DNA from 3 places in the Rhodococcus sp. OS5 genome. Region 1 is predicted to be linked to each of the others. Evidence: riboswitches for the same ligand, from Rfam matches in the RefSeq annotation. Region 1 holds a riboswitch; each other region holds the start of a gene.
The links. Region 1 has a riboswitch for cobalamin ahead of ACVZUB_RS05290 (FecCD family ABC transporter permease). Riboswitches for the same ligand answer to the same signal wherever they lie in the genome.
Positions count from the first base shown of each region.

Region 1 (2,262 bases):
GCCGATCAGTGCTGCCGCCGGTAACACCACTCGATGTCTGGCTCCGACGAGCATGCGTGTGACGTGCGGTATGACCAAGCCTACGAAGGCAATCGCGCCGGACACTGCAACCATCGTGCCGACCAACGCTGCCAGCACGCCGAACAGCACGTTTCGCAGGGTTCGGACGGGAATACCGAGCGAAGCCGCGACGTCCGGTCCGGCCGCCAGCGCATCCAGCCAACCGTGCAGGGCGAACACCGCTGCCGTCAGCAGGAACACAACGATGACCGGCGCCCACAACTTGTCCCAGGATGCCCCGGCCAAACTTCCCAGGAGCCAGAACAATACGGACTGCGCGGCCTGGGAATCATTGGTACGCAGCACCAGAAAACTCGCGATCGCCGACAGGGCGGATGCGGTAACGGTGCCGGTCAGAACCAATCGCAGTGGAGTGATACCGCCTTGCAGCGTCGCGATGGTGAAGACGAGAATCGCAGCTCCCAACGCCCCGATCATCGCGCCGAAACTGAGCGCCCACACTCCCGCGCCGGCGAACAGTCCGGTGGTGATGACGGCGGTGGCACCGACACTCGCGCCGGACGACACTCCCAGCAGGTGGGGATCGGCAAGAGCGTTACGGACGAGGGTTTGCACCACCGCGCCGGCGACGGCAAGACCAGCGCCGACGGCCAGACCGAGCAGTACCCGAGGTGCTCTGATCCCCCACACGATCGCAAGTTCGGAACGCGTGACGGGTGGGCCTCCGAAGCGCGAGTGCACCACGTCCACCACAGTGGACACGGGGAGCATCTCGGATCCGAATGCCAACGCGCACACAGCAGAGAGCACGGTGACGACCAGCAGAGCGGGCAGCACGATACCCGGACTGAGCCGTCCTCGCGGCGCACCCGCCTTCGGCGGAGGCAGGTGGGTAGGTGGAGACAGAGCTCCGCCAACAGCATTCATGGTGTGACCGATCCATCCTCGTGGCATGACACAACGTCAACGAGGGTGGTATCTGGCTACGGTCGACGCAGGGACGACCTCACAGTGGCGGGACCGCGCCGGAATTGCACCGACTTCCCATTACCTCGATGATGACGTCAGAACCATAACGGACTGTGGTCACCATTCCGCACACCGGATCAGGATTCCGACGCGATCATCGATCTCGTCTGCCGCACGACGGCTTCCGTTCGCACTCGAAGTTCTTCGGGTGAATCCGATTCCAGCACAACCCGATGCACCTGGCTGTCCACGGCAGTCACAGTCAGCCGCGATGTCAGCAACGCATCCTCCGCACTGAAACCGCGGCTCTGCAAGTAATCCGAAAAACCCAGTACCAGTTGCCGATTCATTCCTTCGACCTGCTCGATGAGCTCACGCGTACGCGGAACCTGATCGTAGAGCAGGTGAAAGAACTCTCGCGGCTTACTGTTCACTTCGACCGCGCACTCCACCAACATCCTCACGGCCTCGTCCGGGGTGAGCTCACGCTCGACGATGTCGGCAAGGCAGAGCGCAAAACTCTCCCGCGCAGCACTCACGTGACGGTTCGCCAACTCCGAGAGGATCTCGTACTTGTCGCCGAAATACTGGTAGAGCGAGCCCACCGACACCCCTGCTTCGTCAGCGATCCGGTTGGTGGTCGCTGCCATGGCTTCCGAAGCGAAAACGCGAGTAGCTGCCTCCAGGATCGCGTCGTAGGTAGCCCTCGAGCGCTGCTGGGAGGGCCTTTTCCGCCGAGTCGACACGGTCCTCCGATGCGAGTTGTCAGCCGCGACGCCGATACCGAGAATTGTGTAGGTGACCAGCGCCGATTACTCGAAGTTTATGCCCGACCGGTACACCGACCACATGCCGGCGCCGACCCCGACGTGGTGGGAGTGGAACGGCAACACCGTCCACGTCGCACGGGCCGTGGTTCCAGACGCGCCGGTTCGTGTTCTCGGCATCCACGGCGCCGGCGGCTACTCGGGCGCGTTGTGGCCGTTCGCCGGGATCGGCGTGAAACTCGGAGCCGAAGTCCTCTTCCCTGACCTTCCGCTGTACGGCGACACCGTCGTAGCCGATCCCGCCGGCGTCCGGTACGAGCAGTGGGTCGATCTCCTCTGCGATCTCGTCCGGGCCGAGAAGGCAGCCGACGATCGGCCGCTGGTGTTGTTGGGAGCCAGCATCGGCGGTCTGCTGGCCTACGAGGTAGCCGACGTGGCGAACATGAGCAGCAATCGGGAGCTCGCAACGCTGTGCGCAACCGATCCGCGCGGTGGCGGTGTTCGG
Region 1 is NZ_CM166368.1:1,147,435-1,149,696, reverse strand. Features, by position in the region: gene ACVZUB_RS05290 (FecCD family ABC transporter permease) at 1-858, opposite strand, end outside; cobalamin riboswitch at 976-1,111, opposite strand; gene ACVZUB_RS05285 (TetR/AcrR family transcriptional regulator) at 1,128-1,736, opposite strand; gene ACVZUB_RS05280 (alpha/beta hydrolase) at 1,789-2,262, shown strand, end outside.

Region 2 (2,262 bases), 390 kb from region 1:
TGAGCTGAAACAGAACTGCTGTGCGCCTTTATTAACCGCGGGAGGTTAATAAAGGCGCACAGCAGGTTCAGCGAAGGGCGTACTTCTTTGCTACTTCGGTGTCCTTGGTCGCGCGCTCGGTGAGGAAGGCGAATGCCAACCCGAGCACGAGCCAGAGCGTCGCCTGCGTAGCGAGCGAGGAAAGTCGGAACTCCCACAGCAGAGTTGCCGGGAAGTCCTCGCCCACCTCGTTGATGCCGGGAAGCGAGACGTAACCGATCGCGACGATCACCAGGAACGCAGCCACCGGAGCAGCGATGCGCACGCTGAGGAACTCGTGCCCGGAAACTGCCTTTGCCGCCGCTGCTGCCGCGGTGACGGACAGCAGCCCGAGAATCACGGCGGCCAGCCACAGCAGTGTGCGCTGGTTGATGGTGTCGGGATCTCCGACGGCCGGCGGATTGGCCGGGTACTTGAAAAAGGGGACGGCCTCGATAGCCAGCCAACCACCGACGGCGATGGCGATCGCCAACAACGGCCCGGACATTCCGGTGAGTCGTCGAGCGTAATTGGCAACGACCGAGAAGATCGCCCCGAGTGCCAGTCCGGCAAGCGCTGTGGCCAGGAACAGCCCGGCGCGCTGCCCGTCGCGGCTCACCAGTGGTTCTTCTTCGTCACCGTGCGAATGCCCAGCGGCTTCGCCGGAAACCTCACCGGTGGCGCTGTTGGCTTCTTCGATCGCAATGGCAGCGTTGACGTGCGGTTCACCCAGCACGAATGCAACTCCGCCGGCAAGGATGCCTGCGATCAGACCAGCCAACAAACCACGAATGAGAAGCTTCGTGAAATTGTCGGCTAGTGGCACGGCAGGCCCATCAAGTGTCGACCGTCGTGCATCAATTCATGCATGTACATGCCGGTGCGAGAGATAGCGCCCTGGTCGAATCCGACCAGGTAGAGAGCCAGCATCGCGAACAGAACTACTGCAGCGGCGAGGAAAGCAAGACGAGTCGAATCGATCGACGTATCGGGAGAATAGGCGAGAGCCATCGAAGCCTCCTGGGATTTTCGCGTCCCCTAGGTCCATGCGATGGCCGAAGTGTCTGGCTGTCGAAATTGTCGTGCCGAAAAAGGCACTTCACCTCGAATTACAGTGGCGCGACCGCTCCGGGCTTTCACCGGATTCCTGTCGGACCATCGCGTTTACATGCGAACTTTTGCACTACAGCCCGCACCGTGTCAACGCGTGAAGCCGAGATGACCGTCGATTGTGCCCGCCAAGGCAGGCACAATCGCTCGAGATCAGCTCTTTGCGGCGACGTCCAGGACAACTTCGAATTCGAGCAACGACGCACCCGAAGCGACGGGCTTCGCGCGCTCGCCGGAATGGGCTTCACGGGCGGGGCCGTCACGCCAATCGGCGAACGCCTGCTCGGACTCCCATTGGGTCACCACGAAGTAGCGGCTCTCACCGGCGGTGGGGCGGAGGAGTTGGAATCCGAGAAAGCCCGGGGAGTTCTCGACTGCGTGAGCGCGTGCTGCGAAGCGCTTCTCCAGTTCGGGGCCGGCGCCCTCGGGGACCTCGATTGCATTGATCTTCACGACTGCCATGCAAGCGACATTACCCGCGCACCTTCACCGCGTACCGTGACACTCGTGTTGCATGACGAAGGTGGAACGGGACAACCGATTCTGTTGTTGCACGGCCTCATGGGCAGCTCCCGAACGTGGCGACGCCAGGTGCCGTGGATCCGCGAGTTCGGCCACGTCTACACCTTCGACGCTGCCGGTCACGGCAGGCCGGCGCCAGCGGCACTGACTACCGAGGCATTCGTCGAGGACCTGACATCGGCGGTTGCGTCCATCGAGGAGCCGATGATCGTGATCGGTCATTCGATGGGGGCTCTGCATGCGTGGTGCTTCGCCGCCGCGCATCCCGAAAAGGTTTGTGCGCTGGTCCTCGAAGACATGGCCCCGGACTTTCGTGGACGCACCGCTGCGGACTGGGCGCAGATGATCTCGGCGTGGCCGCAGCCGTTTGCTTCCGAGGAGGCGATGAAGGAATTCTTCGGCCCCGTCGCCGGCCAGTACTTTCTCGATTCTTTCGACCGCCGCGACGACGGGTGGTACCTGCACGGCGACGTGTCGACCTTCCGCGACATCTCGGAGGAGTGGGGCACGAGGCATTTCTGGGATCAGTGGAAGGCGATCGAGGTGCCGACCTTGCTGATCGAGGGAGAGTTCACCATCACCCCTGAGGGACAGATGCGAGAGATGGCCGAG
Region 2 is NZ_CM166368.1:762,054-764,315, forward strand. Features, by position in the region: gene ACVZUB_RS03545 (flavin-containing monooxygenase) at 1-8, shown strand, start outside; gene ACVZUB_RS03550 (CbtA family protein) at 68-844, opposite strand; gene ACVZUB_RS03555 (CbtB domain-containing protein) at 835-1,029, opposite strand; cobalamin riboswitch at 1,055-1,193, opposite strand; gene mhuD (mycobilin-forming heme oxygenase MhuD) at 1,282-1,590, opposite strand; gene ACVZUB_RS03565 (alpha/beta fold hydrolase) at 1,636-2,262, shown strand, end outside.
Region 2: it holds a riboswitch for cobalamin, as region 1 does, so the genes downstream of both, ACVZUB_RS03555 (CbtB domain-containing protein) here and ACVZUB_RS05290 (FecCD family ABC transporter permease) in region 1, are expected to answer to the same signal.

Region 3 (2,262 bases), 2.1 Mb from region 1:
ACCCGTCGCGATCACATCCGCTACGTCCCCGCGGGGACGTCCACAACTGCGGTCGCACCCGGCCCAGTGCTGGCGCCCGACAACCGGAAGTTCTGCCTGCTCGACCGCGGTGATCGCGTCGGCGCGCACATCGGCGAGCGACTTCTCGCATCCCGGACTTCCGGTGCAGGCGGTGACCTCGAGCCACGGTGAGTTCTCGTCGAAGATCAACCCCATGGGTGCCAGCACCCGGACTACCTGCTCGGCTGCCCATTCGTCGAGGTCGAAGATATGCACCGATCGCCACGGCGTCACGACGACGGGCTTGTCGACGGCTGCGAGGAACTCGGCCAGCCGAGCGTCCAGCAGCCCGAATCGCAGGCCGCCGCCCAGAGCTACGGTCCCGTCGCGCTGCTCGCGCCAGCCGATAGTGGGCCGCGTATCCGGCGTGAGGTCCGCCGCAACGGTGGACTCGGCGGTCAGACCCAGCTGCTCGAGGGTGCGTTCGATTCCGTCCGGAACCTCGGCCAGGCGCCAGTGCTTGTCGCGAACGTCGAGGAATGATCGAGCCGCCTCGAGGAGCAATTCGACGGCGTCGTCCGCCTGGACGAGATGAGTGGTGTGGTGACCGGCGAGCACCAGTGAATGCTCGGTGGCGCTGCGCGCATGGAGTCCGAAATCGCCCCGTAGCCCGGTGATGTCTCCGCGCCCGTCGTCGAGGGTGAACAGGGTTCGCCCTGGCAGATCTGCCAATGCTTGATCCGCTTGGATCGCCGAATCGAGACGGTGGACCAGTTCGCGAATGTCGGCGACGCCCCCGATACGGCCGGACAGTGGGGACGCGAGGATGTTGCGCACTCGCTCGTGCGTCGCTGACGGCAGCAGACCGGCCGACGCGATTCGCGCCGCGAAGGCTTCGGGGTCCGAGACCGAGCGCAGTTGTACGTTGCCCCTCGAGGTGAGTTCCATCTGCCCGTTGCCGAGATCGCGCGCCGCGTCGGCGAGCGTCTGCAACTGGGTGGGGGTGAGGAGTCCGCCGGGTAGGCGCACGCGTGCCAATGCGCCGTCGGCGGCGTGGTGAACTTGCAGTGCACCCGGGCACGCGTCTGGCTGTGAACGGTCCGTGGGCATGGCTCCAGGGTACGACCTGTCATGAGTGCCTTCTGCGGACCGGTAGCATCACCACCACCAGTGACGGCAGTTGAGGAAACCGGTGAAAGTCCGGTGCGGTCGCGCCACTGTGAGTGTTGCTCGAGCGGGACGTGTTTCCGCTCGGAAACACGAGTCAGACCCTCAACCGCCGTCGATGACAGATCTGTGCCACGGGGCGCGAAACCCCAGGAAGGCTTCACCCGTGATTCTTCTGCTCTCCACGTCCGACACCGATCTGCTGAGCGCCCGCGCCAGCCAGGAAGCCGGCGACGGAGTTTCCTATCGCTGGGCCAACCCCTCACGCTTGCTGGTCTCGGAGGACTTGCCGCCCTTGCTCGACGGCGTCGACCTCGTGATCGTTCGTATCCTCGGTAGCCGTCGCAGTTGGGAAGACGGCCTGGACATGGTCCTCGCCTCCGGACTCCCCGTAGTCGTTCTCGGCGGCGAGCACGCGCCGGACGCCGACCTCATGGAGTGCTCGACGGTTTCCGCCGGTGTTGCTGCCGAGGCGCACAACTACCTGGCTGAGGGTGGCGCACAGAATCTGGCACAGCTGCACCACTTCCTGTCCGACACCGTCCTGCTCACCGGCCACGGGTTCGAACCGCCGGCCCACCTGCCTTCCTGGGGCATCGCTGATTTCGCGCCCGATCTCGACTCGGCGAGCGGTCCGGTCATCGCAGTTCTGTACTACCGCGCCCAGCATTTGGCCGGAAACACCCGGTACATCCAGGCGTTGTGCGACGCGGTCGCCGAGGCCGGTGGCACCGCGCTGCCGATCTACTGCGCATCTCTGCGAACCGCAGAAGCCGAACTTCTGAGCACGCTCCGCCGCGCCGACGCCATGGTCGTGACAGTTCTTGCTGCCGGTGGCACGAAGCCCGCGACCGCGTCCGCCGGTGGCGACGACGAAGCCTGGGATGTCGCCGCACTCGCTGCGCTCGACGTCCCCATCCTGCAGGGCCTGTGCCTGACCAGTAGCCGCGCCACCTGGGACGAGAACGACGACGGACTGTCGCCTCTCGACGTCGCGACCCAGGTCGCGGTGCCGGAATTCGACGGCCGCATCATTACCGTCCCGTTCTCCTTCAAGGAAATCGACTCCGACGGACTGTCCACGTACGTCCCCGA
Region 3 is NZ_CM166368.1:3,259,387-3,261,648, reverse strand. Features, by position in the region: gene cobG (precorrin-3B synthase) at 1-1,110, opposite strand, end outside; cobalamin riboswitch at 1,162-1,294, shown strand; gene cobN (cobaltochelatase subunit CobN) at 1,334-2,262, shown strand, end outside.
Region 3: it holds a riboswitch for cobalamin, as region 1 does, so the genes downstream of both, cobN (cobaltochelatase subunit CobN) here and ACVZUB_RS05290 (FecCD family ABC transporter permease) in region 1, are expected to answer to the same signal.